DNA from 3 places in the Massilia sp. Soil_C_3 genome. Region 2 is predicted to be linked to each of the others. Evidence: predicted binding sites of a transcription regulator. Region 2 holds the regulator's gene; each other region holds the start of a gene.
What was found. The regulator HrcA, encoded in region 2, represses chaperone genes, less so after heat shock. The targets are predictions, from matches to a motif close to TTAGCACTCNNNNNNNNNGAGTGCTAA.

Region 1: the regulator HrcA is predicted to act here: its motif matches at 1,324-1,350, upstream of rpoH (RNA polymerase sigma factor RpoH).
Region 3: the regulator HrcA is predicted to act here: its motif matches at 2,383-2,409, upstream of groES (co-chaperone GroES).

What each region holds. Positions count from the first base shown of each region.
Region 1 is NZ_JBDGJG010000001.1:281,516-285,488, reverse strand. It holds gene ftsX (permease-like cell division protein FtsX) at 1-914, shown strand, start outside; gene rpoH (RNA polymerase sigma factor RpoH) at 1,476-2,366, shown strand; gene AC3A6F_RS01315 (cupin domain-containing protein) at 2,493-2,903, opposite strand; gene AC3A6F_RS01310 (LysR family transcriptional regulator) at 3,209-3,973, shown strand, end outside.
Region 2 is NZ_JBDGJG010000006.1:106,499-110,471, reverse strand. It holds gene AC3A6F_RS13425 (TonB-dependent siderophore receptor) at 1-1,114, opposite strand, end outside; gene hrcA (heat-inducible transcriptional repressor HrcA) at 1,266-2,294, opposite strand; gene AC3A6F_RS13415 (HAD family hydrolase) at 2,411-3,112, opposite strand; gene AC3A6F_RS13410 (hypothetical protein) at 3,353-3,937, shown strand; gene AC3A6F_RS13405 (hypothetical protein) at 3,958-3,973, shown strand, end outside.
Region 3 is NZ_JBDGJG010000004.1:431,332-435,304, forward strand. It holds gene AC3A6F_RS10155 (sulfite exporter TauE/SafE family protein) at 1-716, opposite strand, end outside; gene AC3A6F_RS10160 (EVE domain-containing protein) at 717-1,187, opposite strand; RNA gene ssrS (6S RNA) at 1,277-1,458, opposite strand; gene AC3A6F_RS10170 (cell division protein ZapA) at 1,505-1,816, opposite strand; gene AC3A6F_RS10175 (hypothetical protein) at 1,813-2,112, opposite strand; gene groES (co-chaperone GroES) at 2,503-2,793, shown strand; gene groL (chaperonin GroEL) at 2,834-3,973, shown strand, end outside.

The sequences.
Region 1 (3,973 bases), on a different contig from region 2:
GTCAGCACCGCTTCGCCCTCGGGGCCGCGCTGTCGACGGTGCGCAAGTCGCCCGGCAGCTTCCTGTTCAACGTGCTGGTGGTCGCGCTCGCGCTGACCCTGCCGTTCGCGGGCATCACCCTGCTCGACAATGTGCGTCCGCTGTCCGAGCAATTGTCGGTAGATCCCGAGATCAGCCTGTTCATGCGCGACGACGCCAGCCGCGCCGATGCCGAGGCGCTGGCGCCGCGCATCCGCCAGCTCGTCGCCCAGCAGGGCAAGGGCGAGGCGGAAATCGCCTTCGTGCCGCGCGAGCAGGCGCTCGCTTCGCTCAAGGAGCGCAGCGGCCTGGGCGACGTGCTGGAAACCCTGGGCGACAATCCCTTGCCCGACAGCTATGTGATGAAGCTGGGCGGCTTCGCCAGCGCCGGCGCCGCCGGCCAGGTGGACCTGATCACCGAGCGCCTGGCCGAACTGCCGGGCGTGGAGACGGTACAGGTCGATTCGGCCTGGGTCAAGCGCCTGGCCGCGATGCTGGCCATCCTGCGCCTGGCCCTGCTGCTGCTGGCGGCCACCCTGGGCATCGTCGTGATCGCGGTCGTGTTCAATACGATCCGCCTGCAGGTGCTGACCCAGAAAGAAGAGATCTCAGTCTCGCAACTGCTGGGCGCGACCAACGACTTCATCCACCGCCCGTTCTTCTATACCGGCGCCCTGCTCGGCCTGTGCGCCGGCGCGGTAGCGCTGGGCGCGGTGACCCTGGCGCTGCGCCCGCTGAACGGTGCGATCGGGGAATTTGCCCGGCTGTACGGCTCGAATTTCCAGCTGGCAGCGCTGGGTGGACTGGAAATCGCCGGTCTGCTGGCGGTCAGCGCCGGGCTGGGCCTGGTCGGCGCCCTGCTGTCGGTGCGGCGTCACCTGGCGCGCCAGCGTTGAACGGCGGTCCTACAGAGTTGCAGCGAAAAAAAATAGTCGAGATGGTATTGAAAACGCGTTAAGCATCACCATCTCTGCTGACAGGGCGAGGCGGCCCTCCTGTGTGGCTGCCTGCCCCTTTACTGGACAAGACCACGTCGCTCGACACCGCAATGAATCCTACGGCCTAGCTGCCATCCCCTACGCTTCCACGCGCAAAAGTCCTACAGGCTGCGCCGTGGCTACGTGCGCCATTCAACAGAATACGTGCCACTCTGGCCGTAAGCTGTGTCTAACGTTATTCCAGTCATTCCTCGCTCACTTTTGAGCCGAATCAACTGAACATGCAAGAGCTGCTCTACAGTGGAACCGTCGGCAATTTGATTCCCGCGAGCAATACTTTGAACAATCTTAAGCGCCGGGACCACTTCTAGCACTCACCTCGGGGGAGTGCTAATATATGGTCCAAGGCAATCGAAATTCAAGTCACGCGTCCAGGTAACAAGCCGTAACAGCGGTGCCGCAAGGCAATAAGTTATGGCAAATTAAGGATGCAGCAAGATTACTACGAGGGAAATGAATATGTCCGCACAATCCGCATTGGTTCCGACCGGCAGTCGTGCTCTGGGACTGGGTTTCACCGGCAATCTGGGCAATATCGACGCCTATATCTCGGCCGTCAACCGCCTGCCGATGCTCACGCACGAAGAAGAGGTTTCGCTGGCGAAGCGGCTGCGCGACGACCACGATCTCGACGCGGCGCAAAAGCTGGTGCTGTCGCACCTGCGCCTGGTGGTATCGATCGCGCGCGGCTATCTGGGCTATGGCCTGCCGCACGCCGACCTGATCCAGGAAGGCAATATCGGCCTGATGAAGGCAGTCAAGCGCTTCGACCCGAACCAGGGCGTGCGCCTGGTGTCGTACGCCATGCACTGGATCAAGGCCGAGATGCATGAATACATCCTCAAGAACTGGCGTCTCGTAAAGGTCGCCACGACCAAGGCCCAGCGCAAGCTGTTCTTCAACCTGCGCAGCAACAAGACCGGCCTGGATGCGATGTCGCCGACCCAGGTCGACGACCTGGCCAAGCTGCTGGGCGTCAAGCGCGAAGAAGTGATCGAGATGGAAACCCGTCTGTCGGGCCGCGACATCGCGCTGGAGTCGCCGACCGACGACGAAGACGACAAGTTCTCGCCGATCGCCTATCTGTCGTCGGACCAGCAGGAACCGACCAAGGTGCTCGAGGCCGAGCAGGTCACCCGCCTGCAGTCCGAGGGACTGGAAACGGCGCTGGGCAAGCTCGACCCGCGTTCGCGCCGCATCATCGAGGCGCGCTGGCTGGCCAACGACGACGGCTCGGGCGCCACGCTGCATACGCTGGCCGAAGAGTTCAGCGTGTCGGCCGAGCGCATCCGCCAGATCGAATCGGCTGCGCTCAAGAAGATGAAAGGCGCACTGGCGGCTTACGTGTAAGCGACGCACCTTCAGCGCCGAACAACGTCGTCCCCGCGCAGGCGGGGACCCAAGTACTGCATGCGTAGACTGAACGCTTGCGACTTGGGTCCCCGCCTCCGCGGGGACGACGCGTTTACGTCAGCCTCAATGCACCGGCATGAAGAACGGCTTGTTCTTGTCCTTGAGTAGAAAGACCAGGAACTTGGCCGGCTTGGTCTTGCTCGCATTGCGCCCCACCGTATGCAGGTCGCGCGGATTCTCATAGAAGGTCTCGCCCGGCCCCAGCGTGTGCTCCTTCCCGCCCTTCACGCCCATCACGATCGTCCCTTCCAGCACATAGATGAAGCCATGCGCATCGTGGCGGTGGACGGGGTCGCCGCCGCCCGGCGGATACACCACGGTGATCATCAGCACTTCCTTGCCGGGATGGTCGTCCAGCGCCTTGCTGAACAGCTCGTTGACAACGGGATCCAGCGCCGCGGCCCAGACGGGCGCCGCCAGCGGCAGGGTCATCAACAGGCCGGCGGCGCCGGCGAATTTTCTCAGGCGTGACATGGTCTCTCCTTCAGTACAGGGTGGATATGGAGCCAGTGTAGGGCGCACGTTACGGGCGCAACAGGCGTGCGCCGGTCCCCATGCTGATGCCTCAAACGCAACAATCCGTGTCAGGCGCGATGCACGTGGCCTTGGCGGGATTCGGCTGTTATTTGTCATTTACGAAAAAGATCACACGCAACTACCATGACGGCAGCCACATGAGCAACTAAGTAGCGACTGAGAGTAAAGCCATGAAGAACGAACGCTTCGCGATCGGTGAATTCATCCAGCCATCGTCACCTTTGACACCGGCCACTCCTGAAATGGATGGGCTGGCCTCGAGCTTTTCCACCACCTATGCCGGCGTGCTGGCCTTCATCGCCGTGGTCCACGAAGGCTCGTTCGCCCGCGCCGCCGAGCGCCTCGGCATCGGCCGCTCCGCCGTCAGCCGCAGCGTGCAGAAACTGGAATCGCAGCTCGACACCCGCCTGTTCCTGCGCACCACGCGCAGCACCTCGCTCACCAGCGAGGGCGAACTGTTCTACGCCAACTGCAAGCCGGGCGTCGAGCGGATCGTGCAGTCGGTGGAAGAGATGCGCGAGCTGCGCTGCGGCGTGCCGCGCGGTCAGCTGCGCCTGCACGCGGCGAGCGACTTCGGCCGCAAGATCGTGGCGCCGCTGCTGCGCGGCTTCCACGCCGGCTATCCGGACATCCGGCTCGACCTGATCCTCGACGACAGCCCGCTCGACTTCATCGCCGACCGCATCGACGTGTCGATCCGCAACGGCCGCCTGGACGACAGCCAGCTGGTCGCGCGCCAGCTGATCCCGATGCAGATGCTGGTGTGCGCGTCGCCCGCCTATGCAAGCGCGCATGGCCTGCCGCAGACGATCGACGAGGTGGCGCGGCACCGCTGCGTCAACCTGCGCCTGCCCTCGGGCCAGGTGTGCGAATGGGAATTCAAGGAAGACGGCCGGCGCCGCACGCTGCTGCCCATGGCCAACCACAGCTTCAACGACGCCGAGCTGGTGCTGCAGGCGGTGCTGGACGGCGCGGGCCTGGCGCAGATGGCCGGCTACCAGGTGTGC
Region 2 (3,973 bases):
CGCCGTTGGCGCCATAGGTTTCCAGTTCCGACGTCGAGCGCTTGGTCGGATCGCTGATGCTGCCTTCCGGTCCGCCCGCCAGGCCTTCGTTCATGCGCGTATTGTCGGTGCCTTCATAGGTCAGCCACAGGCGCGAGGTGGTGGCGCCCCATTTGCCGCGGTGGGTCAGCGCGGCGCTGCGGCGCAGCATGACGTTGGTCTCGGCAGCGGCATTGGCCAGCTCGCCCAGGATCGGGAAGCCGGCCGCATTCACGGCCCGGTCGCCAGCATAGATATTGCCCTGGCGGCTGAAGTTCGATTCGAACTCGAGCACCTGGTCGGGCATGAAGTCCCAGCGCAGCAGCCCGCCGATGTCGCGGTTGCGCACGCCCTCGCGGCCGGCCGGCGGGATCGCGCCATTGGCGCTGTTGTCCGGCGTGGCATTCAGCGCCAGCGCGTCGGCGTCGGTCTTGTTGACGTTGCCGAACACGCGGAACGACACCTTGCCGGCCAGCGGACCGGACAGGTTGAAGCCGAGCCGCTTGCTGTCGCCCTCCTCGCTGTGCTCGGGCGCCAGCGCATAGGCGGTGACCGAACCGGTGAGATAGTCGCCAGGCGCCTTGGTGATGATGTTGATCACGCCGCCGGCGGCGCCGGAACCGTAGCGCGCCGCCGCCGGGCCGCGCAGCACCTCGATGCGCTCGACCGCTTCGGCCGGCACCCAGTTGGTGTCGCCGCGCGTATTGCGCTCGCCGCTACGGCCCATGCGCACCGAGTTGCGCGAGCTGACCGGCTTGCCGTCGACCAGGATCAGGGTGTTTTCCGGGCCCATGCCGCGCAGGTCGATCTGGCGATTGTTGCCGTATTGGCCGCTGGCGCTGTTGCCGGTCAGGTTGACGCCCGGCATGGTGCGGATCAGCTCGGCCAGGTCATTGGCTGGCGGACGCGCTTCGATGTCTTCCGAGGTGATGACCGAGACGCCGATCGCCTGCTTCAGTTCCTGTTCGGCGGTGCCGACGATGTGCACCTGGTGCATCGGCTGGGTGCCGGCCTGCTGGGCCATGGCCGGCAGCCCGACGAGCGCCAGTCCGATTGCCGCGGCAAGCGGCGTCATGCGTATTGCGGTCAGTTTCATCCCTCGTGTTCCTGTTATTTGACTGTTCTGTGGACAAGCCGGAACGCTCCGGCTCAATGCAATTGAGAATCATACTCATTTGCATTTCCAAAACTATGTCAAATTGTGGCAAGAGGGTTGCCAGCCTTGCACTGGCTTAAGATTTCGCGATTCAGGAGTGGCTGAGCGCGTTCGACAGCAGCTTGGCCGTGATGTCGACGATCGGGATCACTCTTTCATACGCCATCCGCGTCGGGCCGATCACGCCCAGGGTGCCGACGATGCGGCCGTCGACCGCATACGGCGCCGTCACCACGCTCATCTCGTCCATCGGCACCAGTTTCGATTCGCCGCCGATGAAGATCTGCACGCCGCCGGCCTTGCTCGAAACGTCGAGCAATTGCATCAAGCCAGTCTTTTGCTCGAACATCTCGAACATCTGACGCAGCGAGCTCATGTTGGACGACAGGTCGGACACCGACAGCAGGTTGCGCTCGCCGGAAATGACCATATCGTCGCCCTCGGCCATCGCTTCGCTGCCGGCCTCGACCGCCGCCTGCATCAGGCGGCCCATATCGTCGCGTAATTGCTGCAGCTCGCCGCTCAGGCGCTTGCGCACCGCGTCGAAGGACAGGCCGGCGAAGTTCTGGTTCAGGTAATTGGCCGACTGGGTCAGTTGCGACGGAGAATAATCCTGATCGAGCAGCAGCAGCCGGTTCTGGACGTCGCCGCGCGGGTCGACGATCACGAGCAGGATACGCTTTTCGCCCAGGCGCAGGAATTCGATCTGCTGGAATACCGACTCGCGGCGCGGACTCTGCACCACGCCGGCGAATTGCGACAGCGAGGACAACATCTGCGCCGCATTGGCGATCAGTTTCTGCGGTTGCGGGTTGGACAAGGGCTGCGGCAAGCGCATGCGCTCGGCATCGACCGCCTTGTCGTCGATCGGCCCCACCGTCAGCAGGGTGTCGACGAACACGCGGTAGCCGCGCGGGGTCGGGATGCGGCCGGCCGAGGTGTGCGGGCTGGCGACGAAGCCCATCTCCTCGAGGTCGGCCATGACGTTGCGGATGGTGGCTGGCGACAACTCCAGGCCCGGGAGCTTGGACAGCGCGCGCGAGCCTACCGGCTGGCCGTCGGCGATATACCGTTCGACGAGGGCTTTGAGCAGGGTGTGGGCGCGTTGGTCGAGTTGCATGATTCCAGGAAACGTTCGATGCTCGTATTTAGTGTGTGCATTATAGGCAGGTTGGGACGTGGCACGGGCAGCGCAAGGCTTGCTGTGACGCATGTCCAACGCTCTTGCGTGCGTATTTACTGGAACTTGAGCCAGTCGAGCAGCGCGTCGAGGCTGGCCACCTCGACGTCGGGCCGGACTTCATGGGCCAGTTCGTTGACCTTGCCGGTGCGGTTCATCCAGGCCGCACGCAGGCCGGCGCGCTGGGCGCCCTGCACGTCCAGCAACAGGTCGTCGCCCACGTACAGGGTCTCGCCGGGCAGGGCGCCGAGCGCGGCGCAGCCGGCAAGGAAGATGCCGGGGTCGGGTTTGGCGCGGCCGAACTCGCGCGCCGCCACCGAAGCCTGGAAGTGGTGGGCCAGGCCGATGGTCTGCAGGTCGGCCACGCCATTGGTGACCGAGCCGACCAGCGCATGGCGCTTCAGGCGCTGCAGGCCACGCACGACATCCTCGTAGGGCGTCACGGCATTGCGGGCGGCAAAGAACACCGTCATCGCCAGCTCGGCCTTGCCGGGATCCTCGCCCACCTGTTCGAAGGCGGCGACCAGGCCGGCATGGCGCAGCGCGCCCAGGTCGATCCCGAATTCGGGGCGTGCGGCCAGGAGTTCCAGGCGCGCCGCCCGCAGGCTGTCGATCGTGAAGCGTTCGGCCACCCGCGGCGCATGCTCGCCGAGCCAGGCATACAACAGTTTTTCGGCTTCCAGGATCACGGGCGCGATCGGCCACAGTGTATCGTCGAGGTCGAACAGGACGGCTTTCGGCCAGGGTTGGCGGGTCATCGGCTTCCAGACTAGGGGGGAAAAGGTGCGTCCCAAGCATAGCGATGCGCCAGTCCGAATGCAATGCGCACGCCGCCTGCGCCCTGGAATATTGCCTTTGTTGAATGATGGTTACACCAAGATACAAAACCAAATACGCCCGAAATGGACCAGCCGCTTGCCAAATGGACTAAAATGTTGAGCGATTTTTCTATTCTCACCGCGCAGCTGCGCTTTCCCGCTAGATTTTTTGGAGATGTTATGAAGAGTTCCTACCTGCGTGCCGGCGCGGCGCTGGCCTGCGCGGCCGCACTGTCTGCCTGCGGCGGCAGCGATGGCCAGCTTGAGCTGGGCGGCACGTTCGAGGGTGTGACCAAGGCTGGCCTGGTCGTGACCAACGGCGGCCAGGAGAAGGAAATCACGCCGCCGGCCGATGGTTCCGGCGCGGGTCGCTGGGCGTTCAACAGCCTGATCTCGACCGACGACCGCTATAGCGTCGTCGTCAAATCCAAGCCATCGAACGTCAAGGATTGCACGATCGAGAACCCAAGCGGCCGTGCCGGATACCACGTCTGGACCATCTACATCACGTGTGAGCTCAACCGCCATGCCCTGTCCGGCACCGTGAGTAACCTGAAGGGCAATCTGATCCTGGTCAACGGCTCCGACCGGGTGACCGTGCAGGCCGGCGCCACCGAGTTCAAGATGGCCGATATTGCCGAAGATTCGCCGTACGGCGTCGCGGTCCTGGAACAACCAGCCGGCCAGACGTGCACCGTCGCCAATGGCAGCGGCAGCGTGGGCCCGGCCGCCGTCACCAACGTGGCCGTTACCTGCACCCCTTAATTTTCCCTGGAGCGTTACGCATGAAGTCTTCCCTGA
Region 3 (3,973 bases), on a different contig from region 2:
TGCGCGGTGCGGGCGCCGAGCGGCGCCATGGTCACGCTGGCCAGCACGATGATGGCCAGCGCCGGCAGGTAGACAAAGCCCAGCGACCATGCCGGCAGGCCCGGCTCGCCCCAGCCATAATACATATTCGACAGCGTGCCCGAGAGCGCGATCGGAAAGCCCAGCGCCGCGCTGGTGGCGACCGCGTTATGGATGCGCACATTACAGCGCGTCATGAACGGCACCGAGACGAAGCCGCCGCCGGCGCCCACCAGTCCCGACAAAATCCCGATCAGGCCACCGGTGACGAACATGCCGGCCCGGCCCGGCAATTCGCGCGCCGCCGTCGGCTTCTTCCCGATCAGCATCTGGGTGGCCGAGAAGGCGACGAAGCAGCCGAAGAAGAAGGCCAGCACCGAGGTATTCATCTGCTTGCCGATCCAGGGCCCGATCCAGGAGCCGATCAGGATGCCCGGCGCCAGCAGGCGCACCACGGGCCACAGCACGGCGCCGTGCTTGTGGTGGGCGCGCACCGAGGACATCGAGGTAAACAGGATGACGCCGAGCGCGGTGGCGATCGCCATGTGGACCACCAGTTCGTCGGCGAAGCCGCGGGCGGTGAAGATCATCGTGATGAACGGCACCAGCACCATGCCGCCGCCGATGCCGAGCAGGCCGGCCGCGAAGCCGCCGAAGGTGCCCATCGCCAGGAGGGCCAGGATCAGCCAGGGATCCATTCAGGCCTCCCTGGCGCGCACGAGTTCGACGACCGCATCCCATTCGGATCTGGTGACCGGCGAGATCGACAGCCGGCTGCCCTTCTGCAGCAGCACCATGCCGTCCAGTGCGGGAACGGTGCGCATCTCGGCCAGCGGCAGATAGCGCCCCGCTTCCCGCGCGCGCACGTCGATCGAGATCCAGCGCGGCGTTTCCGGGGTGGCTTTCGGGTCGTGGTAATGGCTGGCGGGGTCGAACTGGGTGGCGTCGGGATAGGGACCGCTCGCGATCTCGGCCAGCCCGGCCACGCCGGGCACGGCGCAGCTGGAGTGATAGAACAGGACGCCGTCGCCGACGGCCATCGCGTCGCGCATGAAGTTGCGCGCTTGGTAGTTGCGCACGCCGAACCAGGCCACGGTCTGGCCGGGTGCGGACAGGACGTCGTCGAAACTGACTTCGTCCGGTTCGGATTTCATCAACCAATAGCGCATCGCGCCGTTCTCCCTGCAAGGCGCCGTCACGGTTGACGCGCGCACAAAAAAAAGCGGCTGCGTACAGAGTGCGCAACCGCTTGTGTATTCTAGCCCCCGCCAGTGCCGTTTTTGCCGGCATCCTGAACCAAAACGGTTCAAGGCGGTCACGGTCAGATCAATTTCGGGTTCGTCAAACGAGTGACGCTCACTCCCATCGAACTTGTTCCACGACCTATGCGTAAGAATGGTTCAAGGAATATATGGCAAATCTCGAACACCGCAGGGTAGAGCGCAGTTTACTCTTTTGAAGCGGCATGTCAAACGGATTCGGCTTTTCAGAAAAGATTTTCCTGGGGCGCCAGCGCCTTGTCGAGCACCGTGTGCATCGCTTCCAGCTTTTGCTTGACCTCGAGGATCGACATGTCCGACAGCGGTCCCTGTGGCGACTTCACCGACAGGAATTCCGCGGCGACGCTCAGCGCGGCCATGACGGCGATGCGGTCGGTGCCCCTCACCTTGCCCGAATCGCGCAGCTGGCACATCTTGCCGTCGAGGTAAGCGACCGCCTCGCGCAGGGTGCGCTCTTCGCCGTCGCGGCAGGCCAGGCGGTAGGGCTGGCCCATGATGGTGACGTCGAGATGGATCATCGTGCTGCCTCACTATTGCCCGGTGCGCCGGCCGCGCTGCCGGCTGCATCGCCGGCCGCCCCGGCGGCTTCGTCTTCCCCGCCCTCTTCGCCATCCTCGCCCGGTGGCTTGGGCAATTCGTCGAGCAGGGCCTCGACCCGGCGCTGGGCCTCGATCAGGCGCTCCTTGAACGCCAGGTTCTCGGCGCTGAGCAGGGTATTGGCCTGGCGCAGCAAATAGTTCTCGGCGCGCAACGACTGGGTCAGCTGGGCGAGCCGGTCGATTTTGTCTGAGAGGTCTTGGAATTCGGAAATCATTCGACACTATAGGATCGAGATGGATTTTCCGTCAACCGAATCGCGCTGCGGTGCGGCAAGACGAGCGTGGAAGGCCTGGCCGCGGCGGCCTGGCGTGCGGCAGGAAAGCGCCAGGCAGTGTACGCTGCCCGCCTCTTGCCTGTTCCGCACTTGTCGGCAAGAGATGCCAAAAACACATTGTGCGGGGCCTAGACCGGTTTGCGCTGGCTCAAGCGTATAAAACTATATCTACCGCCGGGCGCTTGAAAAGGCAAGTTATCGTCCCTATAATTAGCACTCGTTAGCTGAGAGTGCTAACAACTCTTTGCAGATTGCCGCGGCACTTGAATGCAAGGCCGGGGCGATGTCAAAAAAACGCTAGTTAAACCACTGAATATTAAGGAGTTTTGCATGAACCTTCGTCCTCTGCACGATCGCGTAATCGTCAAGCGCCTCGACCAGGAAACCAAGACTGCGTCTGGCCTGATCATCCCTGATGCCGCGGCAGAGAAGCCAGACCAAGGCGAAGTCCTCGCCATCGGTAACGGCAAAGTGCAAGACAACGGCCAGGTCCGTCCGCTGGAAGTCAAAGTCGGCGACCGCGTGCTGTTCGGTAAGTACTCCGGCCAGGCCGTCAAGGTCGATGGCGAAGAACTGCTCGTGATGCGCGAAGAAGACATCATGGCCGTCGTCCAGCAGTAATTCCCTGACCCCATTCACGAAACATTCGGAGAAATAACAAATGGCAGCTAAAGAAGTAGTGTTCGGCGACGCAGCGCGCGCCAAGATGGTCGAAGGCGTCAATATCCTGGCCAACGCGGTCAAGGTCACCCTGGGCCCGAAAGGCCGCAACGTCGTGCTCGAGCGCTCGTTCGGCGCCCCGACCGTCACCAAGGATGGTGTCTCGGTCGCGAAAGAAATCGAACTGAAAGACAAGCTCCAGAACATGGGCGCGCAGATGGTCAAGGAAGTCGCTTCCAAGACCAGCGACAACGCCGGTGACGGCACCACCACCGCGACCGTGCTGGCACAAGCCATCGTGCGCGAAGGCATGAAGTTCGTTGCCGCCGGCATGAACCCGATGGACCTCAAGCGCGGCATCGACAAGGCCGTCGCAGCCACCGTCGAAGAACTGAAGAAGATCGCCAAGCCAACCACCACCACCAAAGAGATCGCACAAGTCGGCGCCATTTCGGCCAACTCGGAAACCTCGATCGGCGAGCGCATCGCTGAAGCGATGGAAAAAGTGGGCAAGGAAGGCGTCATCACCGTGGAAGACGGCAAGTCGCTGAACGACGAGCTGGACATCGTGGAAGGCATGCAGTTCGACCGCGGCTACCTGTCGCCGTACTTCATCAACAATCCGGACAAGCAAGTCGCCGTCCACGAGCAGCCATTCATCCTGCTGTGCGACAAGAAGATCTCGAACATCCGTGACCTGCTGCCGGTACTGGAACAAGTCGCCAAGGCTGGCCGTCCGCTGGTCATCGTCGCCGAAGACATCGAAGGCGAAGCGCTGGCGACCCTGGTCGTCAACAACATCCGTGGCATCCTGAAAACCGTCGCCGTCAAGGCGCCTGGTTTCGGCGACCGTCGCAAGGCCATGCTGGAAGACATCGCTGTCCTGACCGGTGGCCAGGTCATCGCCGAAGAAGTCGGCCTGACCCTGGAAAAGGTCACCCTGGCAGAGCTGGGCCAGGCTTCGCGCGTCGAAGTCGGCAAGGAAAACACCATCATCATCGACGGCGCCGGCCAGGCTGAATCGATCGAAGGCCGTGTCAAGATGATCCGCGCCCAGATCGAAGAAGCGAGCTCGGACTACGACCGCGAAAAACTGCAAGAGCGCGTGGCCAAGCTGGCCGGCGGCGTTGCCGTGATCCGC